One region of the Pseudomonas sp. L-22-4S-12 genome, then DNA from elsewhere that is predicted to be linked to it. Evidence: predicted binding sites of a transcription regulator. Region 1 holds the regulator's gene; the other holds the start of a gene.

Evidence for each region. The regulator sigma-54, encoded in region 1, starts transcription at its own class of promoters, with help from an activator protein. The targets are predictions, from matches to a motif close to ANTGGCATNNANNTTGCTNT.
Region 2: flgB (flagellar basal body rod protein FlgB) is a predicted target of sigma-54. The motif match lies at 8,168-8,187, and genes of this name have one in related genera.

What each region holds. Positions count from the first base shown of each region.
Region 1 is NZ_WELL01000001.1:1,303,155-1,317,188, reverse strand. It holds gene mlaE (lipid asymmetry maintenance ABC transporter permease subunit MlaE) at 1-287, opposite strand, end outside; gene F3I16_RS05945 (ABC transporter ATP-binding protein) at 287-1,096, opposite strand; gene F3I16_RS05940 (KpsF/GutQ family sugar-phosphate isomerase) at 1,342-2,316, shown strand; gene F3I16_RS05935 (HAD family hydrolase) at 2,317-2,841, shown strand; gene lptC (LPS export ABC transporter periplasmic protein LptC) at 2,850-3,419, shown strand; gene lptA (lipopolysaccharide transport periplasmic protein LptA) at 3,406-3,969, shown strand; gene lptB (LPS export ABC transporter ATP-binding protein) at 3,969-4,694, shown strand; gene F3I16_RS05915 (RNA polymerase factor sigma-54) at 4,841-6,334, shown strand; gene hpf (ribosome hibernation-promoting factor, HPF/YfiA family) at 6,517-6,825, shown strand; gene ptsN (PTS IIA-like nitrogen regulatory protein PtsN) at 6,838-7,302, shown strand; gene rapZ (RNase adapter RapZ) at 7,322-8,179, shown strand; gene F3I16_RS05895 (HPr family phosphocarrier protein) at 8,194-8,466, shown strand; gene pmbA (metalloprotease PmbA) at 8,532-9,878, opposite strand; gene yjgA (ribosome biogenesis factor YjgA) at 9,995-10,516, shown strand; gene F3I16_RS05880 (hypothetical protein) at 10,627-10,824, opposite strand; gene tldD (metalloprotease TldD) at 10,824-12,281, opposite strand; gene F3I16_RS05870 (carbon-nitrogen hydrolase family protein) at 12,278-13,132, opposite strand; gene F3I16_RS05865 (YhdP family protein) at 13,215-14,034, opposite strand, start outside.
Region 2 is NZ_WELL01000004.1:239,718-253,751, reverse strand. It holds gene F3I16_RS12485 (monovalent cation:proton antiporter family protein) at 1-1,870, opposite strand, end outside; gene F3I16_RS12480 (DUF5610 domain-containing protein) at 2,042-3,178, shown strand; gene F3I16_RS12475 (glutaredoxin family protein) at 3,225-3,461, shown strand; gene F3I16_RS12470 (flagellar brake protein) at 3,532-4,269, opposite strand; gene F3I16_RS12465 (flagella synthesis protein FlgN) at 4,355-4,822, opposite strand; gene flgM (flagellar biosynthesis anti-sigma factor FlgM) at 4,872-5,213, opposite strand; gene flgA (flagellar basal body P-ring formation chaperone FlgA) at 5,347-6,105, opposite strand; gene F3I16_RS12450 (chemotaxis protein CheV) at 6,186-7,118, shown strand; gene cheR (protein-glutamate O-methyltransferase CheR) at 7,163-7,990, shown strand; gene flgB (flagellar basal body rod protein FlgB) at 8,237-8,644, shown strand; gene flgC (flagellar basal body rod protein FlgC) at 8,659-9,102, shown strand; gene flgD (flagellar hook assembly protein FlgD) at 9,125-9,793, shown strand; gene flgE (flagellar hook protein FlgE) at 9,838-11,184, shown strand; gene flgF (flagellar basal-body rod protein FlgF) at 11,387-12,130, shown strand; gene flgG (flagellar basal-body rod protein FlgG) at 12,177-12,962, shown strand; gene flgH (flagellar basal body L-ring protein FlgH) at 13,026-13,739, shown strand; gene F3I16_RS12405 (flagellar basal body P-ring protein FlgI) at 13,753-14,034, shown strand, end outside.

The DNA.
Region 1 (14,034 bases):
GCAACCATCTGCCCGACCGCCTGCTCCGAACCATAGCTGCTGAGGATGTTGAAGCCCTGCAGCGCCAGGACCATGCCGATGAACAGCCCGGCGACCACGATGATCGGCAACGACAGCACGCCGACCGAGTACAACTGGCGTACCAACAGCTGGAAGCCATTGCGCAGGCCGCTGCGGCCGAACAGCGAACTGAGCAGAAACAGCGACGAGCGCCCGAGGACCTGGACCACATCGATCCCGGAACGGCCCAGCAGGCGAATGCGCTCGAGCGGGGACGACTTACGCATCAACGCGCTCCCAACAAATCATCAAGGTAATCCGGCGCCGGATAGTGGAAAGGCACCGGACCATCCGGAATGCCCTGCATGAACTGCTGGATGCGCGGGTTGTCCGAATGCATCAGCTCGGCCGGAGTGCCCTGGCCGAGCACCTGGCCATCGCCCACCACATAGAGGTAGTCGGCAATGCTGGCGGTTTCCGCCAGGTCGTGGGAGACCACGATACTGGTGATGCCCAGGGCATCGTTGAGCAGGCGGATCAGGCGCACCAGCACGCCCATGGCGATCGGGTCCTGACCGACGAACGGCTCGTCATACATCAGGATCTGCGGATCCAGGGCGATCGCCCGGGCCAGCGCCACGCGGCGCTTCATGCCGCCAGACAGCTCATCCGGCATCAGCTCGTAGGCCCCGCGCAGGCCCACGGCCTGCAACTTCATCAGCACGATGTCGCGAATCATCTCGTCGGACAGGTGCGTGTGCACCCGCAGCGGAAAGGCCACGTTCTCGAACACATCGAGGTCGGTGAACAGCGCACCGCTCTGGAACAGCACACCGAACTGCTTGCGCATGTCGAACAGCTCGCTGCGCGACAGGCTCGGCAGGTTCTGCCCGTTGACCCAGACCTGGCCGCTGGCCGGCTTGAGCTGGGCCGCGATCAGGCGCAGCAGGGTGGTCTTGCCGCAACCGGAAGGCCCCATGATGCCGGTGACCTTGCCACGCGGGATGCGGATATCGACGTTGTCAAAGATGGTGCGTGCGCCACGCTTGAAGGTCAGGCCCTTCAGCTCGACGGCGTAGGCATTTTCGGCGCTCATCCAAACTCCTTGTGATACAGCCTTCCATAGGCAGACGCAGCATTCCCGAGGCGGGATAGCACGCGGCACGGGCAGGCCGAACAGGCCGCGCAATATACCACCGCAACCCCGCGCACCCAAGGCGCTGCAATGTTTTCAGGGAATTTCGCCAGCGCGCCACGCAACCTGCGATCCGCTAGAGGTGAGGCTGCGTCGCTTTCCCGTTATAATCGCCGACTTTTCTGCCGGCCACCGTGAATCCAGCCATGAGCCAGTCCACCGATCTGATCCAATCCGCCCAGCGCACCATGCGCCTCGAACTCGACGCTATCGAGGCCCTGCTGGGTCGCATCAATGGCGACTTCGTCCGCGCCTGCGAACTGATGCTGGCCTGCAAGGGCCGTATCGTGGTGGTCGGCATGGGCAAGTCCGGGCATATCGGCAACAAGATCGCCGCCACCCTGGCCAGCACCGGCACCCCGGCATTCTTCGTCCACCCGGCCGAAGCCAGCCACGGCGACATGGGCATGATCACCCGCGACGACGTGGTGCTGGCCCTGTCCAACTCCGGCTCCACCGCCGAAATCGTCACCCTGCTGCCGCTGATCAAGCGCCTCGGCATCACCCTGATCAGCATGACCGGCAACCCCGAGTCGCCGCTGGCCAAGGCCGCCGAAGTCAACCTGGATGCCCAGGTCGCCCAGGAAGCCTGCCCGCTGAACCTGGCGCCGACCTCCTCGACCACCGTCTCCCTGGTGCTCGGCGACGCCCTGGCCATCGCCCTGCTGGAAGCCCGCGGCTTCACCGCCGAAGACTTTGCCTTCTCCCACCCGGGCGGCGCGCTCGGCCGCCGCCTGCTGCTCAAGGTGGAGAACGTCATGCACAGCGGCACCCGCCTGCCACTGGTACAGCGCGGCACCAGTCTGCGCGACGCCCTGCTGGAAATGACCCGCAAGGGCCTGGGCATGACCGTGGTGGTCGAGAGCAACGGCCAGCTGGCCGGGATCTTCACCGACGGCGACCTGCGCCGCACCCTGGACAAGGGCATCGACGTGCGCGAAGCCAGCATCGACGCGGTGATGACCGTGCACGGCAAGACCGCCCGCGCCGACATGCTCGCCGCCGAGGCCCTGAAAATCATGGAAGACCACAAGATCAACGCCCTGGTCGTAGTCGATGACGAGGAGCGCCCGGTCGGCGCCCTCAACATGCACGACCTGCTGCGCGCCGGAGTGATGTAAATGAACGACGAACTGCAACAGCGCGCCAAGGCCATCAAACTGGCCATCTTCGATGTCGACGGCGTACTGACCGACGGCCGCCTGTACTTCCTCACCGATGGCAGCGAGTTCAAGACCTTCAACACCCTCGACGGCCACGGCATCAAGATGCTGATCAACTCCGGAGTGCGCACCGCCATCATCAGCGGGCGCAAGACCCCGGTGGTCGAGCGCCGCGCGCAGAACCTCGGCATCCAGCACCTGTACCAGGGCCGCGAAGACAAGCTGGTGGTGCTCGACGAACTGCTCGGCGAGCTCGGACTAAGCTACGAGCAAGTCGCCTACCTGGGTGACGACCTGCCCGACCTGCCGGTCATCCGCCGGGTCGGCCTGGGCATGGCCGTGGCCAGCGCCGACGGCTTCGTCCGCCAGCACGCCCACGGCGTCACCGCGGCACGCGGCGGCGAAGGCGCGGCGCGCGAATTCTGCGAATTGATCATGCGCGCCCAGGGCAGCCTCGAAGCCGCCCAAACCGCCTACCTCTAGGATCAGCCATGCCGGCCAAACAGCGACAACTCCTGATCTACGGCCTGATCGCCGCCCTGCTGGGCGCGATCGGCTACTGGAACATCCGCCCGGAAAGCTTCCTGGACAAGCCGACCGTTGGCGAAAGCGACAGCACCATCGACTTCTACGTGGTCAATGCGCGCACCCTGCAATACCAGGAAGACGGTCAGCTGCAGTACGAGATGACCACCGACAAGCTGGAACATATCAAGGCCAGCGACATCACCCTGCTGAGCCAGCCGGACCTGCAACTGTACCGCGGCAGCGCCTACCCCTGGCACGTGCAGAGCGCGCGGGGCGAAGTGGCGCCGCAAGGCAAGCAAGTCGAACTGATCGATGACGTGCGCGTGGCGCGCACCGATGCCAAAGGCCGCCCCACCGTGATCACCAGCAGCCGGATGACCGTATTTCCGGATGAGGAATATGCGCAAACCCGGCAAGCCGTTAGAATCGAGGCCGCCAACGGGGTGACCACGGCACAAGGAATGAAAGCGTACATGAATGACGGCCGGATCCTCCTGCTGTCCAACGTAAGAGGCCAGCATGAGGCTCGTTAACAGTTTCCCCCTCCGGACCCTCCCCCTATTGCTCATCAGCCTCGGTGCCGCGCTCGGAAGCGCCAGCACCTGGGCCCTGCCCAGCGACCGCGAGCAACCGATCCGGGTCCAGGCCGACAGCGCCGAACTGGACGACAAGCAAGGCGTGGCGGTGTACCGCGGCGGCGTGGTGATCACCCAGGGCACCCTGAAGATCACCGGCGACACCGTGACCATCACCCAGGATGCCAACGGCGACGTCGAAGTCTTCACCTCGGTGGGCAAACCGGCCTACTACGAGCAGAAACCCGCCGTGGACAAGGAAATCGTCAAGGCCTACGGCCTGACCATCCAGTACTTCGCCAGCAACGAGCGCATCGTACTGATAGACCAGGCCAAGGTAATCCAGGAAGGCAACACCTTCGAAGGCGAGAAGATCGTCTATGACACCCAGCGCCAGATCGTCAACGCCGGCCGCGCCACTGGCGCCGCCCTGAGCGCGCCGCGCCCACGCATCGACATGGTCATCCAGCCGCGCAAGAAAACCGGCCAGCCGGAGCAAGCGCAGTAATGGCAACCCTCAAAGCCCAGCATTTGGCCAAAAGCTACAAGGGCCGCCAGGTGGTACGCGACGTCAGCCTGTCCATCGACAGCGGCCAGATCGTCGGCCTGCTCGGTCCCAACGGCGCCGGCAAGACCACCTGTTTCTACATGATCGTCGGCCTGGTGCAGGCCGACCAGGGCCGCGTGCTGATCGACGATCTCGACGTCAGCCACCAGCCCATGCATGGCCGCGCCCGCGTCGGCATCGGCTACCTGCCACAGGAAGCCTCGATCTTCCGCAAGCTGACGGTAGCCGACAACATCATGGCCATCCTGGAAACCCGCAAGGATCTCGACCGCGCCGGCCGCCGCGCCGCCCTGGAGAGCCTGCTGCAGGAGTTCCACATCAGCCACATCCGCGACAACCTCGGCATGAGCCTGTCCGGCGGCGAACGCCGGCGCGTGGAAATCGCCCGCGCCCTGGCCACCGAACCCAAGTTCATCCTGCTCGACGAACCCTTCGCTGGCGTCGACCCGATCTCGGTCGGCGACATCAAGCAGATCATCCATCACCTCAAGGCCAAGGGCATCGGTGTGCTGATCACCGACCACAACGTGCGCGAGACCCTCGACATCTGCGAGACCGCCTACATTGTTAATGACGGCCAACTGATCGCCGAAGGCGATGCCGAAAGCATCCTGGCCAACCAGCTGGTTAAAGAAGTCTACCTCGGGCACGAATTCCGCCTCTGATGCAGGCGTCGCCGCACTACACGGATGTTGTCAAGCCTAGGCAAAGCCGCCAGTTTCAGGCATATAATTTGCTTATTGGCGGCGCCCCGGCGCCCTGTAGTGAATGGCGCGACTGCGCCGGCAAATAAGGTGCAAAGCTTCCTGCCATGAAACCTTCGCTAGTCCTCAAGATGGGCCAGCAGCTGACGATGACACCGCAGCTGCAACAAGCCATTCGCCTCCTCCAGCTGTCCACCCTGGACCTGCAGCAGGAAATCCAGGAAGCCCTGGAATCCAACCCCATGCTGGAACGCCAGGAAGACGGCGAAGACTTCGACAACAGCGATCCGCTGGCCGACGGCGAAGAACAGAACACCCAGGCCGCGCCCCAGGACACCTACCAGGAAACCAACAGCACGCCCGCCGATGCCATCGAGGACGGCGAGTGGAACGAACGCATCCCCAGCGAGCTGCCGGTCGATACCGCCTGGGAAGACGTCTACCAGACCAGCGCCAGCAGCCTGCCGAGCAACGACGATGACGAGTGGGACTTCACCACCCGCACCTCCGCCGGCGAGAGCCTGCAGACCCATCTGCTGTGGCAACTGAACCTGGCGCCGATGTCGGACACCGACCGCCTGATCGCCGTGACCCTGATCGACTGCATCAACGACCAGGGCTATCTGGAGGAGTCGCTCGAGGAAATCGTCGAGGCCTTCGACCCGGAAATGGACGTCGAGCTGGACGAAGTCGAAGCCGTCCTGCACCGCATCCAGAACTTCGACCCGGCCGGGGTCGGCGCCCGCGACCTGCGCGAATGCCTGCTTCTGCAGCTGCGCCAGCTGCCGGCCAGCACGCCCTGGCTGAGCGAGGCCCAGCGCCTGGCCGGCGACCACCTCGACCTGCTCGGCAGCCGCGACTACAGCCAGCTGATGCGGCGCATGAAGCTCAAGGAAGACGAGCTGCGCCAGGTCATCGAGCTGATCCAGAGCCTCAACCCGCGTCCCGGCTCGCAGATCGAAGCCAGCGAGCCGGAATACGTGGTACCGGACGTGATCGTGCGCAAGCACAACGAGCGCTGGCTGGTGGAGCTCAATCAGGAAGCGGTGCCGCGCCTGCGGGTCAACGCGCAGTACGCCGGCTTCGTCAAACGCGCCGACTCCAGTGCCGACAACACCTTCATGCGCAACCAGCTGCAGGAAGCGCGCTGGTTCATCAAGAGCCTGCAGAGCCGCAACGAAACCCTGATGAAGGTCGCCTCGCAGATCGTCGAGCACCAGCGCGGCTTTCTCGAGTACGGCGACGAGGCGATGAAGCCGCTGGTCCTGCACGACATCGCCGAGGCGGTGGGCATGCACGAGTCGACCATCTCGCGGGTCACCACGCAGAAATTCATGCACACCCCGCGCGGTATTTACGAGCTGAAATACTTCTTCTCCAGCCACGTCAGCACCTCGGAAGGCGGCGAATGCTCGTCGACGGCGATCCGCGCCATCATCAAAAAACTGGTCGCCGCGGAAAACGCGAAAAAGCCATTGAGTGACAGCAAGATCGCTGGTTTACTGGAAGCACAGGGCATTCAGGTAGCCCGTCGCACCGTCGCCAAATACCGCGAATCCCTCGGGATAGCGCCTTCGAGCGAACGCAAGCGGTTGATCTAGTCATAGACGCGACTGCTGTGACGCGGCACTGAGGGAAGGCTTTTGCAAAACTGGATACGCGCCATGCGCCCTGCCCCGCGGGGGGACTGCAGGACAGTTCTGCAAAAGCCTTCTCACGCCAGAGTGTTACGGTGGCAGGCCCGCTAGCCTGTCTCTTACACAAGGCAACAAGGAGAAGCGGTATGCAAGTCAACATCAGTGGACATCAACTGGATGTGACCGACGCCCTGCGTGACTATGTCGGGGAAAAACTCAGCCGACTGGAACGCCATTTCGACAAGATCACCAACGTGCAGGTGACCATGGCAGTCGAGAAGCTCAAGCAGAAAATCGAGGCGACCCTGCATGTTGCAGGCGGCGAAGTAGTCGCCAACGCCGAACACGACGACATGTATGCGGCGATCGACCTGCTCGCCGACAAACTCGACCGCCAACTGATCAAACACAAGGAAAAGCAGCTCGGCCGCCTGCAAGGCGCGACAGCCCGCTGACATCCCCCACCCATGATCCGACTTGAAAATATCCTGACCGCCGGCCGTTCCCTGGTGAACGTGCCGGGCGGCAGTAAGAAGCGCGTCCTCGAACAGATTGCCAACCTGGTCGCGCGCGAACTGCCCGACCTCGACTCGCAGGACATCTTCGAAAGCCTGATTGCCCGTGAAAAACTCGGTTCCACCGGGTTCGGTAACGGCATCGCCATTCCCCACTGTCGCCTGCCCGGCTGCAGCGCCCCCATCAGTGCGGTGCTGCGCCTGGATGCGCCGGTGGACTTCGACGCCATCGACGGCGCCCCGGTCGATCTGCTGTTCGTCCTGCTGGTACCCGAAGCGGCGACCGACGAACACCTGGAGCTGCTCCGCCAGATCGCCAGCATGCTCGACCGCAGCGAAGTGCGTGAGCGCTTGCGCCAGGCGTCAAGCAGCGAGAACCTCTACCAGGTGGTTGTCGACGTACAGAGCGGCCAATAGGCCAGGGTAGGACAGCGTCATGCGCCTGATCATCGTCAGCGGTCGCTCCGGCTCGGGCAAAAGCACCGCCCTCGACGTGCTCGAGGACAACGGTTTCTACTGCATCGACAACCTGCCGGCGATCCTCCTGCCGGAACTGGCCGAGCGCGCCCTGCTGCACACCGAGCTGCTGCACCCGCAGGTCGCCGTATCGATCGACGCACGCAACCTGCCCAGCCAGCTCAAGCGCTTCCCCGAACTGCTCGCCGAAGTGCGCGCCCGTCACATCGTCTGTGACGTGCTCTATCTGGATGCCGACGAAGAGACCCTGCTCAAGCGCTTTTCCGAAACCCGCCGGCGCCACCCGCTGACCAGCGAGACGCGCTCCCTCGCCGAAGCCATCCGCGACGAAGCCGCCCTGCTCAGCCCGATCACCGACCTGGCCGACCTCAAGCTCGACACCACCCACCTGAACCTCTACCAGCTGCGCGACAGCCTCAAGCTGCGCCTGCTGAACAAGCCCGAGCCCGGCACCGCGTTCCTCATCGAGTCCTTCGGCTTCAAGCGCGGCATGCCGGTGGACGCCGACCTGGTATTCGACGTGCGCTGCCTGCCCAACCCGTACTGGAAGCCCGAGCTGCGCGAAATGTCCGGGCTGGAGCAGCCGGTCGCCGACTACCTGGCCGCCCTGCCGGATGTCGAGGAGATGTACCAGGACATCCATGCCTACCTGCACAAGTGGCTGCCCCGCTTTGCTTCCAGCAATCGTTCCTACGTGACCATCGCCATTGGCTGCACCGGCGGCCACCATCGCTCGGTGTACCTGGCCAACCGCCTCGGCGCAGCCCTCAAGCCCACACTGAAGAATCTCCAGGTTCGCCACCGCGAACTGGGTTAAGGACTGTCCGCCGTATGCCCGCCTGCGAAATCACCATCATCAACAAGCTCGGCCTGCATGCGCGGGCGGCGGCCAAGTTCGTCGGCGTGGCCGGCAGCTTCCCCTGCCAGATTCGCGCCGGGCGCTCGGCCGAGAGCCTGGTCGACGGCAAGAGCATCATGGCGGTGATGATGCTGGCCGCCGGCAAGGGCACCAGCCTGCACCTGCACGCCGAAGGCGAACAGGCGGACGAAGCGCTGAATGCGCTGATCGAACTGATCAACAACCGCTTCGACGAAGGCGAATAACTCGCCGACATGCAAAAGGGGCTGACGGGATAACCGGACAGCCCCTTTTTTCGTGGTGCCGCAGGTCAGCTGCCGGCGACCGTCATCTTCTCGATCAACACAGAACCGGTGCGGATATTGCCGCGCAGCTCCAGGTCGCATCCCACTGCGACGATCTGCCGGAACATCTCGCGCAGGTTGCCGGCAATCGTCACCTCCTGCACCGGGAACTGGATCTCGCCGTTTTCCACCCAGAAGCCGGCGGCACCGCGCGAGTAGTCGCCGGTGACCATGTTCAGCCCCTGCCCCATCAGCTCGGTCACCAGCAGGCCGCGACCCATGCGCTTGAGCAGGGCCTGCTGGTCTTCGTCGCCATGGCTGACGAACAGGTTGTGCACGCCCCCGGAGTTGGCCGTGCTGGGCAGGCCCAGCTTGCGCCCGGAGTAGGTGCCGAGGATGTAGGAAACCAGCTCGCCGCCGGCGACGAAGGGCTTGGCATAGGTGGCCAGGCCGTCGCCATCGAAGGCGGCGCTGCCCATCGCCCGCGGGATATGCGGGCGCTCGTCGAGGCTCAGCCAGTCGGGGAACAGCTGCTGGCCCAGGGCGCCTTCGAGGAACGACGACTTGCGATACAGGTTGCCACCGGAGATCGCCGCCAGGAAGCTGCCGAACAGCCCGGTGGCCAGCTCGGCGGCAAACAGCACCGGCACCTCGCAGGTCGGCACCGGCCGCGCGCCCAGCCGTGCCGCCGTGCGCCTGGCCGCATGGCGACCGATCTGCAGCGGATCGGCGAGCAGCTCGCCCTGGCGATTGACGTCGTACCAGTAGTCGCGCTGCATCTGCCCCTCGCCCTCGGCGATCATCACGCAGCTCAGGCTGTGGCGGGTGCTGGCATAACCGCCGACGAAGCCATGGCTGTTGCCATACACGCGGCAGCCCTGGTGGGTGTTGAGGGTGGTGCCGTCGGCCTTGGTAATCCGCGGATCGGCAGCGAACGCCGCCTCTTCGCAGGCCAGGGCCAGCTCGATGCCCTGCTCGGGCGCCAGGGCCCAGGGGTGGTAGAGGTCCAGCTCTGGAAACTCGCGCGCCATCAGGCCGGCGTCGGCCAGGCCGGCGCAGTCGTCCTCGGACGCGTGCCTGGCGATGGCCAGGGCCGCCGCCACGGTTTCGCGGATCGCCGCCGCCCCGGTGGCCGAAGTACTGGCCGAGCCCTTGCGCTGGCCGACATACAGGGTGATGCCGAAGCCCTCGTCACGATTGAACTCGACCGTTTCCACCTCGCGCTGGCGCACGGTGGTCGACAAGCCCTGCTCCATCGAAACCGCCACCTCGCAGGCGCTGGCGCCCTGGCGCCGTGCCTCGGCGATGATCTGCTCGACCTGCGCCTGCAACGCCGGCAATGCCTGCGGGCCAACCACTTCTGCTGCACTCATAAATCACTCCAGAAACTGCACTCTGGCAGCCCGCCGGCCAAGCCCTGTGCTTGCCGTGTGAGGCTTGCCGCTACCCTTGCTGCTATCATTGCGACGTTTCCCTCTGGACCGCCCCCATGGCTGATTCTTACGACGACGACTTCTCCGGCGAGAAGAGCAAAACCCAGATCAAGCGCGAGTTGCATGCGCTGCAGGAACTGGGGCAACGCCTGACCACCCTCAAGCCCGACATGCAGGCCAAACTGCCGCTGACCGACGGCCTGCGCAAGGCCCTGGCCGAAGCGCCGAAACATACCGCCAATGCCGCCAAGAAGCGCCATGTGCAGTTCATCGGCAAGCTGATGCGCGACCAGGACATCGAGGCGATTCTCGCCCTGATCGACCAGGTCGACAGCTCCACCCGCGAATACAACGAACGCTTCCATGCCCTCGAACGCTGGCGTGACCGCCTGATCAGCGGCGACGACACCACCCTGGAAAGCTTCGTCAGCGAATACCCGCAAGCCGACCGCCAGCAACTGCGCAGCCTGATCCGCCATGCCCAGCATGAGGCGGCGCACAACAAACCGCCGGCCGCCGCCCGCAAAGTCTTCAAATACATCCGCGAACTGGACGAGGTCCAGCGCGGCCTGCGTTAATCCTGTGTAGGTTGGATTGAGCGCTGCGAAGCCCAACGGCGAACGGCTAGGCTACGACACGGCCTGAACCTTTGCTCGTTGGGCTTCGGGGCTGCGCCCCTCAACCCAACCTACGCGCTGTTGCGACTGCCCAGCCAGATGATCAACGGCACCACCCAGGCCAGCGTGAACACCAGGCCCAGCAGCGCCACCAAGCCATCATTCCAGCGCTTCGGCTCGATACGTCCGCCCGATAGCACGCGCAACAGCCAATAGCCCTGGCCGTACAGCAGCACCTCGACCAGGATATGAAACAGGGCCTCCCACATCAGCCGCCCGTGCCGCCCACGGTAATCGCATCAATCTTCAGGGTCGGCTGGCCGACGCCCACCGGCACCGACTGGCCATCCTTGCCACAGGTGCCGACGCCGCTGTCCAGGGCCAGGTCGTTGCCGACCATCGACACCCGGCTCATCGCCTCCGGACCGTTGCCGATCAGGGTGGCGCCCTTGACCGGGGCGGTGATCCTGCCGTCCTCGATCAGGTACGCCTCACTGGTGGAGAAGACGAACTTGCCGCTGGTGATATCCACCTGGCCGCCACCCAGATTGGCGCAGTAGATGCCGTTCTTCACCGAGCGGATGATTTCTTCCGGGTCGCTCTCACCGGCCAGCATGTAGGTGTTGGTCATGCGCGGCATCGGCAGGTGCGCGTAGGATTCGCGACGGCCGTTACCGGTGCAGGCCACACCCATCAGGCGTGCGTTCAGCTTGTCCTGCATGTAGCCCTTGAGCACGCCGTTCTCGATCAGCGTGGTGCACTGGCTCGGCGTGCCTTCGTCGTCGACACTGAGCGAACCGCGGCGCCCGGCCAGGGTGCCGTCGTCGACTATGGTGCACAGGCTGGAGGCGACTTGCTCGCCGATCCGGCCGCTGTAGGCCGAGCTGCCTTTGCGGTTGAAGTCGCCTTCCAGGCCGTGGCCGACCGCCTCGTGCAGCAGCACGCCGGACCAGCCCGGGCCCAGCACCACCGGCAGGGTGCCGGCCGGCGCCGGCTGCGCCTCGAGGTTGACCAGGGCCTGGCGCAGCGCCTCGCGGGCATAGCCCATGGCGCGCTCCTCGCCGAGGCCGCCCGGCTCCAGGAAGAAGCGGTAGTCGGTACGCCCGCCACCGCCCTGGCCGCCACGCTCGCGGCGGCCATTGTGCTCGACGATCACGCTGACGTTGAAACGCACCAGCGGGCGGATGTCGGCGCCCAGGCTGCCATCGCTGGCGGCCACCAGGATGCGGTCCCAGACCCCGGCCAGGCTCACGGTGACCTGCTGGATGCGCGGATCGAGGGCACGCGTGGCGACGTCGATGCGCTTGAGCAGGTCGACCTTGGCCGCGCGATCGAGCACGTCCAGGGGATTATCCGGGGCATACAGTGCGGTCACCGGCGGGCTGCTGAATGCCTGCACGCTGCCGTGCTGGCCGGCCCGGGAGATCGAGCGGGCGGCCTGGGCGGCTTGGCCCAGCGCCGTGGCGGTGATCGCGTTGCTGTAGGCGAAGCCGGTCTTCTCGCCGGACTGGGCGCGCACGCCGACGCCCTGATCGAGGTTGAAGCTGCCTTCCTTGACGATGCCGTCCTCCAGCACCCAGGTCTCGGAAATCTGGCTCTGGAAGTACAGGTCGGCCGCATCGATGCCCGGCCCGGCCAGGTCGCCGAGGATCGCCGGCAACTGCTCGATGCTCAGGCCGCCGGGGGCCAGCAGGTGTTCGCTGACCGCTAACAACAGGTTACTCATAACTTCTCCGTAGGCGCCGGCCCTGGAACGGCCGGTGCAAAAAATCGTCGATGGCTGGCCACCGGCATGCGCTGGCGGATCGCCGCCTGCTCGGCACTGTCGCGCGCGCCCAGCAGAACCGCCTCGCCGCTCGGCTGCTCGGCCTGCACGCGGCCCCAAGGGTCGATGATCGCCGAGTGGCCGAAAGTCTCGCGCCCGCCTGGGTGGCTGCCGCCCTGCCCCGCAGCCAGCACATAGCACTGGGTCTCGATGGCCCGCGCACGCACCAGTACCTGCCAGTGCGCCGCGCCGGTCACCGCGGTAAAGGCCGCCGGCGCCGTGATCAGCTCGGCTCCAGCCGCCCGCAGCCCGCTGTACAGCTCGGGGAAGCGCAGGTCGTAGCACACCGTCAGCCCCAGGCGGCCCACCGGGGTCTCGGCGACCACCAGTCGGCTGCCGAAAGCGTAGTCGTCCGACTCGCGGTAGCGGCCGCGGCGGTCCGCCACGTCCACATCGAACAGGTGCAGCTTGTCGTAGCGCGCCACGCGCTGGCCGTGCTCGTCGAACAGCAGCGAACAGGCATGCGCCTTGGCATCCGCCTGGCCATCGGGCGGCAGTGGAATGGTGCCGGCCACTATCCATAAGCCGAGGTCGCGCGCGGCCCGGTGCAGCCAGGGCAGGATGGGGCCCTCACCGCTGGCCTCGGCACGCCCGAGCGCCGCCAGGTCGCGGCGGCCCATGGCGGCAAAGTTTTCCGGCAACACGGCAAGACGCGCACCCGCGGCGGCCGCCTGTTCGAGCAGGCGGCGGGCGGTGGCGAGGTTGGCCAGCACATCATCCTGGCTGACCATCTGAATCACGGCAAACGACATGGAAACTACCGACTGGGTGATGACTGCATGCTACCCCATGTCGGCCGCTCTGGCCGCAGAACCTGCTCGGGTTCTGCGCGGCTCAGCGGGCCTTCTCGAAGGGCTTGTCGAACGTGATGTTCGGGTTCTGCCACGGCCCCTTGACGCTGTACTGCACGCTGGCGAAGCGGGCCACCCGATCGCCCAGCAGCTTGTCGACGACGAACAGCGCGCCGCCGATTGCCGGCGCGCCGACGATAAGCGCCGCCAGCGGCAGGTTGTTGGTCACCGGCAGGGTCACCAGCAGCTTGGCGTCGATCTGGTCGCGGGCCATGTCCAGGGTGCCGTTCAGCTCCAGGCCGGTGGACGGGCCTTCCATCTTGATCGGCACCTGGGTGAGGAACACCCCGTCCCTGGCCGTCAGCCGGCCCTTGACCCGGTCGTAGCTGAGGCCTTTGCCGAGCAGGTCGGAGAAGTCCAGACGCAGGCGCCGGCTGATCGAGTTGAAGTTGAGCAGGCCGAACACCCGTAGCGCCGAGGCCGAGCCCTGCACCTCGACGAATTGGCCCTTGCGCAGGCTGGCGTCCAGGCTACCGCTGAAGCGCTTGAGGCTCATCCAGGCCGGCGAACCCGGGGTGCGCCCGTCGATATCCACACGAAAACGCTCGCTGGTGGCCGTCGGGGCGAAGTTCCAGGCCAGCAGCACGTCGGCCAGGTTCTCACCCTCGATGCGCCCCTTGAACCAGGTGCTGCTGGCGCCCGGCGCGCCTTCCCAGCCGGCATTGCCGCCGACCTGCAGGCCCTTGAGCTGCAGCGACAGCTTGTTGAACGCCACGCCCTGCGCCGTCGGCCGGGCCTGGAGCGACCAGGCGCCGAGCAGCTGCTCGCCCTGCAGGACCCGTTCGATGCGCAGGTCCAGCGCT
Region 2 (14,034 bases), on a different contig from region 1:
GATTGCTCTCCAGCGGCAGGCTGTTGCCGTCGCGGCGCACCGCCTGCACTTCCAGGCTGAGGTCTTCCAGCATCAGGCTGTTCAGGCGCTGGCCGCAGGCATAGGCCTCGGGTGGCAGGTTCACCGCATGCAGGAGCACGCGCGGCTGGCCTTGGGCATCCAGCAGATTGCTCTGGGCGCCATGGTAGAAGCCATGCAGCAGGCGGTAGCGGCTGCGGCGCACCTCGTCCATGTGCATATGCACCCGGCGCTCGCTCACGCCCAGCAGGATCAGGGCGTGGGAGGCCAGCATCAGGCTCGACTCCAGCACTTCCGGCACCACCTCGGTGGCGCCCGCGGCCTGCAGCGCGGCCAGGCGGCTGTCGTCGCGGGTGCGTACCAGAATCGGCAGATCGGCGCATTGCAGGCGTACCTGCTCGACAATCGCCAGGGCCGCATCGGCCTTGTCCACCGCCACCACCAGCAGGCGGGCGCGGGCGACGCCGACGGCTTCCAGCAGGTCGCGCCGCCGCGAGTCGCCGTAGTGCACGTTTTCCTCGCCGGCATTGGCTTCCTCGACCCGCACCGGGTCGTCGTCCAGGGCGATGAAGGGCAGCTGCTCGCGTTGCAGCAGGCGCGCGATCGACTGGCCGACCCGGCCGTAGCCGCAGATCACCACATGGTCGCTGAGTTGCGCACTGCTGTTGGCAACCTCGTCCAGGCGGCTCTGCTGGCCCGGCCCGCGGCGCAGACGCTGGGCCAGCCAGGGCGCGCCGCGCATCAGGGGCGGGGTCAGGGCCATGGAACAGAACGCCGCGGTCAGCAGCAGGCTGCCCAGTTCGCCGTCGAGCAGCTTGACCTGGCTCATCAGGGTGACCAGGGCGAAGAAGAACTCGCCGGCCTGGGCCAGCGCCAGGCCGCTGCGCCAGGCCGTTTCGCCACTGTCGCCGCGCAGCTTCACCAGGATGGCCACCGACAGCCCCTTGAGGCCCAGCAGCAGGACGGTGGCAGCGAGAATGGTCCAGCCGTGGTCGTTGAACAGGCGCAGGTCGATCAGCATGCCGACGCTGACGAAGAACAGGCCGAGGAGAATGTCGCGAAACGGGCGGATATCGGCTTCGATCTGGTGGCGGTAGTGGCTCTCGCCCAGGAGCATGCCGGCGAGGAACGCGCCCAGGGCCATGGACAGGCCGAGCAGGTGGGTCAGCCAGGCCGTCAGCAGGACGATGACCAGCGCCAGCATGACGAACAGTTCCGGCGAATGCGACTCGGCCACTTCGCGGAACAGGCGCGGCAGCAACCAGCGGCTGGCCAGCAGCAGGCCGACGAAGAGCACGAGGGTCTTGCCCAGGGTCTGCGGCAGGGCCCAGTACCAGGGCTCGTCGCCACCGCCGGCGATGGTCGGGATCAGGGTCAGCAGGAGCACGGCAACCAGATCCTGGAAGATCAGCACGCCAATGGCGTTCTGCCCGTGGGGGCTGAACACCTCGCCGAGGCTGCTCAGCTCCTTGCCGACGATCGCCGTGGACGACAATGCCAGGCCGATGCCCAGCAGGATGGCGCTGGCGGGCGGCAGGCCGAACAGGTACAGGGCGCCGCCCAGCAGGCTACCGCACAGCGCCACCTGGGCACTGCCGAGGCCGAACACGGTACGGCGCAGGGCGAGCATGCGCGGCAGGGAGAATTCCAGGCCGAGGGTGAACAGCAGAAACACCACGCCGAGTTCGGCCAGGTGCGGCAGGGCCTCGGACGAACCGATCCAGTTCAGGGCGCTGGGGCCCACCATCAGGCCGACGCACAGGTAGCCCAGTACCGGCGGCAGGCGCAGGCGCCGGAACAGGGCGATGACCACGAGCGAGCTGGCGAGAATGATCAGCAGGTCGGTGAACAAGACATTTCTCCTTATGACTGCGCGCGAGCATGCCCAAGCCGTCGGCCGGCGTCCATGCGCAATGCGTGCCGGCTTGATCCAGGGCAACGGCTTGGCCGTTGGTCGCGCGGGTTTCAAGTTTTTTCCGGGGCGGCCGCCAACCCGATGGATATCCTGCCCTGGTATGCCGCCATGAACCCTCTGGCTTCCCTGTCGCCCTCGCTTTCCCGCACTGCGCCGCTGCACAACCTGGCCGCCCCGCGCGCCGCTGCCGATGCCCAGCAGGCCCTGGCCAATCGCCTGGCCGAACGCCTGGGGCTGGAGCCCGGGGCGCTGCAGGCGACGCGCGAAGCCTTCAGCCCGGACAAGGTCGCCGAGCGCGTTCTCGGTTTCATCGAGCGGCGCCTGCAGGGCGAGGCCGCCACCGGGGCGGCTCCGGAAAAACTGCAGGGCCTGCTCGACCAGGCCCGCGAGGGCGTGGAGAAGGGCTTCGCCGAGGCGCGCCAGATCCTCGATGGCCTGGGCCTGCTGCAAGGCAAGGTGGCCGAGGATATCGACAGCACCTACGACAAGATCCAGAGCGGCCTGAACGGCTTGCAGGGTGGCCTGGCGCCCAAGGCTTCGGCCACCGGCTCGGCTGCCGTGGCCGCCTACAGCGAGCGGTTTGCCGCCCAGGCGGAAACCTTCGAGATGCAGGTCACGACCCGCGACGGCGACCGCCTGCGCATCTCCATCGCCCAGGCCTCGGCCAACTGGTCGCAGAGCGGCGTGGCGGCAGCCAGCAACGGCAGCGGCTCGGCGCTGGTCGCCAGCAGCCAGTCCGGCAGCCTGCAGATCGGCGCCTGGCAGGTGTCGGTGGCAGGCGAGCTGGACGAGGAGGAGCGGGCGGCGCTGGAGGATCTGTTCGGCCAGGTGCAGGAACTGTCCAGCGCCTTCTATGCCGGCGACCTGGGGGGCGCCTTCGAGCGCGCCATGCAGTTGGACATGGACGGCTCGCAGCTGGCCTCGATGTCCCTGCGCCTGACCCAGACCAGCGTGCGCCAGGCCACCGATGCCTACGGTGCGGTGGCGGAGCAGGGTGGCCAGGCCGCTAGCGCGGTCAACCCGGCGCTGGCCGACTATGCCCAGGGGCTGCTCGGGGCGCTGCGCAGCGCCGATCAGTTGGCGGACGACGCCAGGGGCACCCTCGAGCAGCTGCTACAGGGCGGCTTCAGCCTCGACGAGCGGTTCGGCGAAGCCCTGCTGGACAAGGCGCAGGCACTCAACGCTCGCCTGCTCGACGGCCTGCAAGGCCTGCTGGCACCGGCTGCGGGTCCGCAAACCAGCTGAAAGGCGGTGTAAACTGCCTCTCTGAATCCAGCCAGAGGTGCCCGCCATGCTTCCCGAATGCCAACTTCTCGGCACCCTCGGCTGCCACCTCTGCGAGGTGGCAGAGGGGTTGCTGATGCCCTTTGTCGAACACGGCCTGCTGGTCGAACTGGTCGATATCGCCGAGCGCGAGGAGTGGGTGGAGGCCTATGGCCTGCGCATCCCGGTGTTGCGCCGTTGCGACAATGGCGCCGAGCTGGACTGGCCGTTCGAGCCCGAGCAGGTAGCGCACTTTCTGCGCTAGGCCTGGGGGGCGCGGCGTGCTTGATATTTCAAGCGGCCGGCTCGTTACCTGGCCACCTAGGCGGGCGGCGCTAGTCGTCGCTGCGTCGGGCTTCGCGTTGCAGCTGGTAGACGAAACGCTCTACCTGGCGTTGTTCCAGGCCGCTCATGCGGTAGAAGCGCATGCCGAGGAAGCTCGCCGCGGTCTTTTCCTCGTAATAGAGGTGGCGCAGCTCGGCCGATACGGTCATTGCGCCGAACGGCAGCTGCAGGCGCAGGCCTTCGTAGACCTGGCCGGGCTGCAGGCGGGCGGTGACGTCGCCCGGGAGGCGCAGTTTGCAGCCGGTTGCCGAGATATCCAGCATCTGGCCTTTCAGTGCGGGGCTCAGCTTGCTGCCGGACAGTTCGACACCGATCAGCTGGGTCAGCTGTAGCTGGGCGCGAAAGGCATTGCGCCGCTGGTGGTAGAGGACCTGCTCCGGCAGGTGGCTCCAGTAGCAGCGCGCGCCTTGCAGTTCGCCGATCTGGATCGGGTCCTCGCACTCCCAGGCAATGCGCACCCCTTCATGGAAGGCCTCGACCCGGAAGGGTTCGCCGGCCTTGAGGAAGCGCTCGCCATCGTTGGGGATCAATTCGTCGAAAGCCAGCACGCTGCGCTCGCGATTGACCTCGACCAGGTAGCTCTGAAAGCGCTGGCTGCGCTCCTTGAACGTGATGACCAGCGGGTCGTGGTTTTGCTGCAGTTGGCGCAGGTTGGCGAACACTTCCAGCGGTGCGCTGAGCACCTTGGGCGGTTGCGGGCCACCTTCGTCGACGAATGGGTTGGACACGGTCCAAGAATCTCCAGGCACAAGGTCTTGCGGCATTAGGATACTGGCATATGGCCTGTATGTCCTGCCGTGCTAAATCGTTGCTTCAGGCTTGGCTGAGCGGGCGCTGCTGGGCGATTCTAGCGGCCCCACCACGGCTGTCATAGAGCCCCGGGGTTTCGCCGCCACGCAGAATGCCCAGCACGCTGGTCAGGGAGGCCTGGTTGGCGCGGATCACCCGGCCATTGCGCAGGTTGGCGGTGCGGCAACTGGCGAGCAGTTCGCTCAGTTCGTCGCTGCGCGCCAGCAGGGTTTCGCCGTCGGCCAGGCGTGCGGCCAGGGCCTGCAGGCCGGCGCGGTCGTTGCTCAGTTGCTGTTCGGCGAGCAGGCGGCTGCGTGCATTGCCGTGCTGGTCGAGCAGGCTGAGCAGGGGCAGTTTCTGCGCCAGGATCTCTTGCAGGCGCGGCAGGTCGCGTTGGCCCAGGGCCTGGTATTCGGCGTCGATCAGCTCAAGCAACTGCTGGGCGGTGCCGATATCTTCACTGACGAGTTGAAGCAGATTGGTGTCGTGCATCGCTGGCTCTGGGGATTGGGCGTCCAGTCTCCCCAGCGCAGCCCTGAGACTAGCGCTGGGATTCGAAGTCGAGCAGTTTGCCGGCAACGCGCTGGCTGTCGACCTGGTAGCTGCCGTCGGCGATCGCCTGCTTGAGCTTGGCTACCCGTTCTTTGTCCACGGTGGGCAGATCGCGCAGTTTGTCGGCGGTTTTCTGCAGTTGCTGCGCCTCACGGCTCAGCTGCACGGATTCGCCGCTCTTGGCGGCGCCGGCTTGTTGCTCGGCACTCGGCTGAGCCGCAGGCGGGTTGCTGCTGACGGCTTCGTTGCGGCCGCTGGACTGGGTGCTGCCGGCTCGCCCCGAATTGGCAGGGTTGGCGGCGCTGTTCAGCCGGTTGAAGTCGATGACCATGGTTCTAACCTCGGACGGTATCTGGACGCTTACAAAGCTTTTCGGCCGGATTCGTCAAAACTTTAGGGCGCATAAGTGTGCGTTGTTTAACAGTGTAGGAAATCGTCAGCTCATTGCGCTACAAGATTCATGCCTACATCTCCACCTCAACCTGCCCCGGGCCAACCACCCGGGCGCGGATCACGCGCTGCGAGCGCTGGTTGCGTACGCTGATCTGTTGCCCGAGAACCCCGTCGGACAAGGCCTCGCCGGGCATTCGCACGTTGATGGCGCCGCTGCGCGCGCTGATCACCACCTGGTCGCCGCGGCGGATCGATTCGGCCAGCTGCAGGCTGGACGGAGTCAGGACCTGGTCGGTTTGCAGGGGGCGCGTCAGTTTTTTGCCGATGGCCTGCTCGGCGCTGGTCAGGTAGCCGCGGCTCAGCGGGCCGACATCCTGCTCGATCAGCGCGACGTCGGCCGGCCCCAGTACGGCCTCGCGCTTGAGCGGGCGGGTGGCCACGACGACTTCGCGAAACAGGCGGACCTGGGCCGGCACGAATACCGTCCAGGGCGTGCTGCCTTCGCAGCTGACTCGCACGGTTACCCGGCCGACCGGCTGGGCGGGGCTTTCCAGCGCCTGGTTCAGGTCGCTGTCGCAGGCGGCCAGGCGCAGGCGCGGGTCGAGCGGGTTCACGCGGATCTCGTAGCGCGCCTGGATCTCGCTGCGCTGCAAATAGTCTTCCACGGTGAACTCAAGAAAGCCTTCGGTGGCGCCGATAAGTTCTTCGGGCAAGGTTGTCGCTGCGCCATGCAGCGAGCTGTAGCCGGCTAGGCATAAAGCAGGTAAAACACCAGCCAGTTTGCGGCGTTTTGCCATCCGGTGTCGGAAAAGCGTCGTTATTGCGTTCATGCTCTGTGCAAAGCAAGGCCCGTGCCGCCTGCTACGCTAGAGCGGAACGCCAGGTAACACACAATAAAAGGAGTCTGGGCATGGCCGGAGTATTGGACTCGGTTAACCAGCGTACCCAGTTAGTCGGGCAGAACCGCCTGGAGTTGCTGCTGTTCCGTCTCGACGGGCCGCAGCTATACGGCATCAACGTGTTCAAGGTGAAGGAGGTGCTGCAGTGCCCCAAGCTCACCATCATGCCCAAGTCGAGTCCGGTGGTGCGTGGGGTGGCCAACATCCGTGGCGGCACCATTCCGATTCTCGATCTGTCCCTGGCCACCGGCCGCAGAGGGCTGGATGACCTGAAGAACAGCTTCGTCATCATTACCGAATACAACACCAAGGTTCAGGGCTTTCTGGTGCGCTCGGTCGAGCGCATCGTCAACATGAACTGGGAGGAGATCCATCCGCCACCCAAGGGCACCGGGCGCGATCACTACCTGACCGCGGTGACCCGGCTGGACCAGCAATTGGTGGAAATCATCGACGTGGAGAAGATCCTCGCCGAGGTGGCGCCCATGTCGGAGGCGATTTCCGAGGGAGTGGTGGATGTCGAGACCCAGGCCAAGGCGGTGTCCAAGCGGGTGCTGATCTGCGACGACTCCTCGGTTGCGCGCAAGCAGGTCACCCGCTGCCTGGAGAGCGTCGGCGTCGAGGTGGTGGCGCTGAACGATGGCCGCCAGGCCTACGACTACCTGCACAAAATGGTGGAGGAGGGCAGGCAGCCGGCTGAGGAATTCCTCATGCTGATTTCCGATATCGAGATGCCGGAGATGGACGGCTATACGCTCACCGCGGAAATTCGTTCGGATCCGCGGATGCAGAAGCTGCATGTGATTCTGCATACTTCGCTGTCCGGGGTGTTCAACCAGGCGATGGTGAAGAAGGTCGGTGCGGACGATTTCCTGGCGAAGTTCCGTCCGGATGACCTGGCTTCCCGCGTGGTGGAGCGAATCCGCAGTGCGGACGGCAACTGAGGCGCTGGCCTTCAGGGATTTTTATGTATGGTGAGGCGGCATTAGTGTCTTCAGGAAATTTGGATTTCGAGCAGTTCCGGACCTTTCTGGAAAAGGCCTGCGGCATTTTATTGGGCAGCAACAAGCAGTATCTGGTTTCCAGCCGCCTCAACAAGTTGATGGAACAACAAGGCATCAAGTCCCTCGGCGAGCTCGTGCAGAAAATGCAGGCGCAGCCGCGCGGCGGCCTGCGCGAGCAGGTGGTCGATGCGATGACCACCAACGAAACCCTGTGGTTTCGCGACACCTATCCCTTCGAGGTGCTGAAGAACAAGGTGCTGCCCGAGATGATCAAGGCGGCGCCGAACCAGCGCCTGCGCATCTGGTCGGCGGCCTGTTCTTCGGGGCAGGAACCTTACTCGCTGTCGATGGCCATCGATGAGTTCGAAAAGACCAACCTGGGGCAGTTGAAGGCGGGGGTGCAGATCGTTGCCACCGACCTTTCCCCGTCGATGCTGGCCAACTGCAAGTCCGGCGAGTACGACAGCCTGGCGATGGGCCGCGGGCTGTCGCAGGAGCGCTTGCAGCGCTATTTCGACCCCAAGGGCCCGGGACGCTGGGCGATCAAGGCGCCGATCAAGAGCCGCGTCGAGTTTCGCGCCCTCAACCTGCTCGACAGCTATGCCAGCCTGGGCAAGTTCGACATCGTGTTCTGCCGCAACGTGCTGATCTATTTCTCCGCCGAGGTGAAGAAGGACATCCTCACGCGCATCCATGCCACGCTGAAGCCGGGGGGCTACCTGTTCCTCGGTGCGTCCGAAGCGCTCAACGCGCTGCCGGATCTGTATCAGATGGTGCAGTGCAGCCCGGGGATCATCTACAAGGTGAAATAAGGCGCGTGCAACGCTCCAGCAAACGGGAGGCCAATGGCCTCCCGTTTTCGTTTGTGGCGGCAAGCGGCCTTGCCGGGCTTTGCCGCTTGCCCTGTCGGGAGCGGAAAAGCTTTGCCGCTTGCCGCTTTGTTTGCCGGCAAAATGTTAATAAGCCATTGAAAAATAACGATAAATAAAGTTGGCATAGCCTTTGCTGTATATCTGGCACGGCACCACCAGATCGCCCAACGGCAAAGGTTCAAGGTCATGAGCATCAGCTTCGATAACGCACTCGGCATCCACGAAAAGGCCCTCGGCTTTCGCGCTCAGCGTGCCGAAGTGCTGGCCAGCAATATCGCCAACGCCGATACGCCGAACTACCAGGCGCGCGATCTGGATTTCGCCGCGGTGCTGGCCGAGCAGAGCGCCAAGGGCGCGCGCCAGTCGGTCGGCCTGCAGCGCACCGATAGCCAGCACATCGCCGGCGAAGGCATCCAGTTGGCCGATCCGGCGCTGCGCTTCCGCACCCCGTTCCACCCGTCCATCGACCAGAACACCGTCGACATCCAGCAGGAGCAGTCCAACTACGCCGAGAACGCGGTGCAGTTCCAGGCCAGCTTCACCCTGCTCAACAGCAAATTCAAAGGGCTGGTCAGCGCCCTGCGCGGCGAATAAGGGAGATACCTAGCATGTCACTCGCCAGTGTTTTCAATATCGCCGGAACCGGCATGAGCGCCCAGAGCACTCGCCTGAACACCATCTCCAGCAACATCGCCAACGCCGAGACGGTGTCTTCCAGCATCAACCAGACCTACCGCGCGCGCCACCCGGTGTTCGCCACCATGTTCGAGTCGAGCATGCAGGGTGATCGCGGTTCGCTGTTCGTCGACCAGGATGAGGCCGGGCGCGGGGTGCAGGTGCTGGGCATCGTCGAGGACCAGAGCAGCCTGATGCCGCGCTACGAGCCGAACCATCCGGCAGCCGACGAGAAGGGCTACGTGTACTACCCGAACGTCAACGTGGTCGAGGAAATGGCCGACATGATTTCTGCCAGTCGCGCCTTCCAGACCAACGTGGAAATGATGAACACCGCCAAGCAGATGATGCAGCGCGTACTGACCCTGGGCCAGTAAGCCGCGAACGAGGAGCGAGAAAATGAGCGTTAGTGGCGTCAGTTCGGCCCTGGACCAGTACCAGATCAAGCAGGACACCACGCAGAACAAGGAACTGGGCAAGAACGAGTTCCTCAACCTGCTGGTGGCCCAGTTGAACAACCAGAACCCGCTGGAGCCCCAGGGCAACGGCGAGTTCATTGCCCAGCTGGCGCAGTTCAGCCAGGTCGAGGGCATCGAGAAGCTCAATACCAGCATGGGCTCGCTGCTGTCCGGCTACCAGTCGTCGCAGGCGCTGCAGGCCTCCTCCTTGGTCGGGCGCAAGGTCATAGTGCCGACCGACAAGGCCGTGGTGGATACCGCGGAAACCTTCAAGGCCAGCCTGGTTCTGCCGGTCACCAGCAGCAACGTCTACGTCAACGTCTACGACAGCACGGGCGCCACGGTGAACCGGGTCAACCTGGGGCAGCAGTCGGCCGGCAATGTCAGCTTCATGTGGGACGGCAAGGATGCCAGCGGCAAAGTCATGCCGCCCGGCACCTACAAGTTCGAGGCGCAGGCCAGCTATGCCGACGGCCCCAAGGCGCTGTACACCATGCTGCCCGCCAACGTCGACAGCGTCACCCTGGGCCAGAACGGCGGTGAGCTGACACTCAATCTTGCCGGCCTGGGCAGCGTGCCGCTGTCGCAGGTTCAGGTCATCGGTCAATAACGCACAGATCGTAAGCGCCGGCAGTAACGGCAAAGGAGTATTCCATGGCTTTCAATATCGGGCTCAGCGGTCTGCGCGCAGCCACCAGTGATCTCAACGTCACCGGCAACAACATCGCCAACGCCGGCACCGCCGGCTTCAAGCAGTCGCGCGCCGAGTTTGCCGACGTGTATGCCGCCTCGGTGCTGGGCACCGGCTCCAACCCCCAGGGCAGCGGCGTGCTGCTGGGCGATGTGTCGCAACTGTTCAACCAGGGCAACATCAACTACACGCAGAACGCCCTGGACCTGGCCATCAACGGCAACGGCTTCTTCCAGGTTAGTAACAACGGTGCGTTGAGCTATACCCGTGCGGGCTACTTCGGCACCGATAGGGACGGTTATATCGTCGATAACTTTGGTTACAACCTGCAGGGCTATACCGTGGATGCCAACGGCGTCCTGCAGCCTGGCGTGGTTGGCGACTTGCAGGTGCAGACTGAGAGTCAGGAACCCAAGGCCACGACAAAGATCGATCAGATATTCAACCTCAACTCGACCAACAGCGTGCCGGCCAACACGCCGTTCGATCCGACCGATCCGACCACCTACAACTCGTCCACTTCGACCAACATCTATGACTCCCAGGGCAACGCACACGTCCTCACGCAGTACTTCGTCAAAAGTGATGCGAACGAGTGGCAGATGAATATCCTGATCGATGGTCGCAGCCCTTCCGTCCCGACCGCCGCCGCACCGGCCGGAACCGAGCCGGACCGCTACCAGCTGAGCTTCGATGCGGCCGGGCAGATCAGCTCGCTGGCACCCATTACCGACATCACCACCACCCCGCCCACCGTCGGAGCCCCGATTACACCGGCTGGGCAGTTCACCATCGCGACCTGGAACCCGGCAGCGCCTGACACCAGTTCGCCCACCGGCTGGTCGCTCAATGGGGCGAATAGCAACCCGGGTGGTTTCACTTTCGACATGCGCGGTTCCACGCAGTTTTCCAGCTCCTTTGCGGTCAATAGCGTGAGTCAGGATGGCTATACCACGGGTGAGTTGTCCGGCCTGGAAATCAGCGAGACGGGTGAGATCTTCGCCCGTTACACCAATGGTCAATCCAAGGTTCAGGGGCAGCTGGTGCTGGCCAACTTCGCCAACGTGCAGGGCCTGACGCCGGTGGGCAAGACGCAGTGGGTGCAATCCTTCGCTTCCGGCGAGCCGGTACGCAACCCACCGGGCAGCGGTACCCTGGGGGTGGTTCAGGCCGGCGCCCTGGAAGACTCCAACGTCGAGCTGTCGGACCAGCTGGTGAACCTGATCGTGGCCCAGCGCAACTACCAGGCCAACGCCAAGACCATCGAGACCGAGAGCGCGATCACCCAGACCATCATCAACCTGCGTTGATTCGCCGCCCTCTGGCGATGGCTTGCCGCCGCCGGCAAGCCATCGCCGCTGCGACCCTGCAAAGGCTCCTTCGGGAGCCTTTGCTTTTATTTAAAGTTAATAAAATCAATGGCTTGCTTTGTTTTTTGAAGAGTGGCACGGCGTTTGCTGAATAGCTTGCATTGAAGTTGCGAGCGGCAATCGCCGACCCTCGGAGAAGAACATGGACAAGATGCTCTACGTTGCCATGACGGGCGCCAGCCAGAACACCATGGCCCAGCGTGCCCATGCCAACAATCTGGCCAATATTTCCACCACCGGCTTTCATCGCGACTTCGAGCAGGCGCGCTCGATGCCGGTGTTCGGCGACACCTTTGCGGCGCGCGTGTATGCGATGACCGAGCGCCCGGGCACCGACTTCACGCCGGGCACCCTGCAGGAAACCGGACGCGATCTGGACGTGGCGGTCGATGGCCAGGGCTGGATTGCCGTGCAAGCCGCCGATGGCAGCGAAGCCTATGTGCGCACCGGCAGCCTGCAGATCGATGCCCTCGGCCAGTTGCGCACCGGCAACGGTTTGCCGGTACTGGGCAACGGCGGGCCGATTGCCGTGCCGCCGGAGCAGAAGGTGGAGATCGCCCAGGACGGCACCATCAGCATTCGCGCCCTCGGCGAGGCGCCGAACGTGATGGCCGAAGTCGACCGCATCAAGCTGGTCAACCCGGACCCGAAAACCCTGGAGAAGGGCGCCGATGGCCTGATCCGGGTCAAGGACGCGACCCAGCCGCAGCTGGCCGATGCCAATGTGCGCCTGACTTCCGGCTTCCTCGAGGCGAGCAACGTCAACGCCGTCGAAGAAATGACCGCCATGCTCTCGCTGTCCCGCCAGTTCGAACTGCACGTGAAGATGATGCGTACCGCCGAAGAAGGCGCTACGGCCATGGCACGGGTCATGCAACTCAGCTAATTACCAACGCGAAGCGCCATGAAACCGGCGCTCGAGGAGAAAGAACATGCTTCCTGCTCTCTGGGTTGCCAAAACCGGTCTGTCCGCCCAGGACATGAACCTGACCACGATTTCCAACAACCTGGCGAACGTCTCGACCACCGGGTTCAAGCGCGATCGCGCCGAGTTCGAGGACCTGCTGTACCAGATCCGCCGTCAGCCCGGCGGCCAGTCCAGCCAGGACAGCGAACTGCCCACCGGCCTGCAGCTGGGTACCGGGGTGCGCATTGCCGGCACGCAGAAGATCCACACCCAGGGCAGCCTGCAGACCACCGAGCAGCCGCTCGACCTGGCCATCAACGGCCGCGGCTTCTTCCAGGTCCTGCTGCCGGACGGCACCGTTTCCTACACCCGTGACGGCAGCTTCCACCTGGACGCCGACGGCCAGGTCGTCACCAGCCAGGGCTTTGCCCTGGAGCCGGCCATCGTCCTGCCGGCCGAAGTGCAGACCTTCACCGTCGGCGAGGACGGCACCGCTTCGGTGACCACCCTCGGCAACCCGACGCCGCAAGTGGTCGGCAACATCCAGACCGCCGACTTCGTCAACCCGGCGGGCCTGCAGGCCATCGGCAACAACCTGTTCCTGGAAACCGCGGCCAGCGGTGCCCCGCAGGTCGGCACCCCGGGCCTGACCGGTCTCGGCGTGACGCTGCAGAACACCCTGGAAAACTCCAACGTCAGCGTGGTCGAGGAACTGGTGAACATGATCACCACCCAGCGCGCCTACGAGATGAACTCCAAGGTTGTCTCCACCGCCGACCAGATGCTGTCCTTTATTACCCAGAATCTTTAACGCGCGTGCCGGGCCTGACCCGGCAAGCGCCTGAAGCAACAAGAACGCCGTGAGGTAGTGGTTATGAACCGGCTGATGATTCTTCTTACCGTGCTGAGCGCCACCGTCCTGGGCGGCTGCGTGTCGCCACCGCCGAAGCCGGACGATCCCTACTACGCCCCGGTGCTGCCGCGTACCCCGCTGCCGGCTGCGCAGACCAACGGCGCCATCTACCAGGCCGGTTTCGAAACCAACCTGTACGACGACCGCAAGGCCTATCGGGTGGGCGACATCATCACCATCACCCTCAGCGAGAAGACCCAGGCGAGCAAGTCGGCCGGCTCGAAGATGGCCAAGGACAGCAGCGCCAATATCGGCCTGACCTCGCTGTTTGGCGGTGGCGTGTCGATGGATAACCCTGACAGCGACCTCAATCCTCTCGATGCGGCCAAGCTGAGCCTGGATGCCAGCTACAGCGGCAGCCGTGAAACCGAAGGCGACAGTGCCGCCGATCAGAGCAACAGCCTGTCCGGCTCGATCACCGTGACCGTCGCCGAAGTGCTGCCCAACGGCATCCTCTCCGTGCGCGGCGAGAAGTGGCTGACCCTGAACACCGGCGACGAGCTGGTGCGCATCGCCGGCATGATCCGTTCCGACGATATCGCCACCGACAACACCGTGTCCTCGACCCGGGTGGCCAATGCCCGCATCACCTACTCGGGCACCGGCGCCTTCGCCGATGCCAGCCAGCCTGGGTGGTTCGACCGTTTCTTCATGAGCCCGCTGTTCCCGTTCTGACCAGGTATCGATCATGAAGCGACTGATTTCCGTCATCTGCCTGCTGCTCGCCGCCGGCACCGTGCAGGCCGAACGCCTGAAGGATCTGGCCAGCATCCAGGGCGTGCGCAGCAACCAGCTGATCGGCTACGGCCTGGTGGTCGGCCTCAACGGCACCGGCGACCAGACCACGCAGACCCCGTTCACCCTGCAGACCTTCAACAACATGCTGGCGCAGTTCGGCATCAAGGTGCCGCCCGGTGGCGGCAACGTGCAGCTGAAGAACGTCGCGGCAGTGTCCATCCACGCCGAGCTG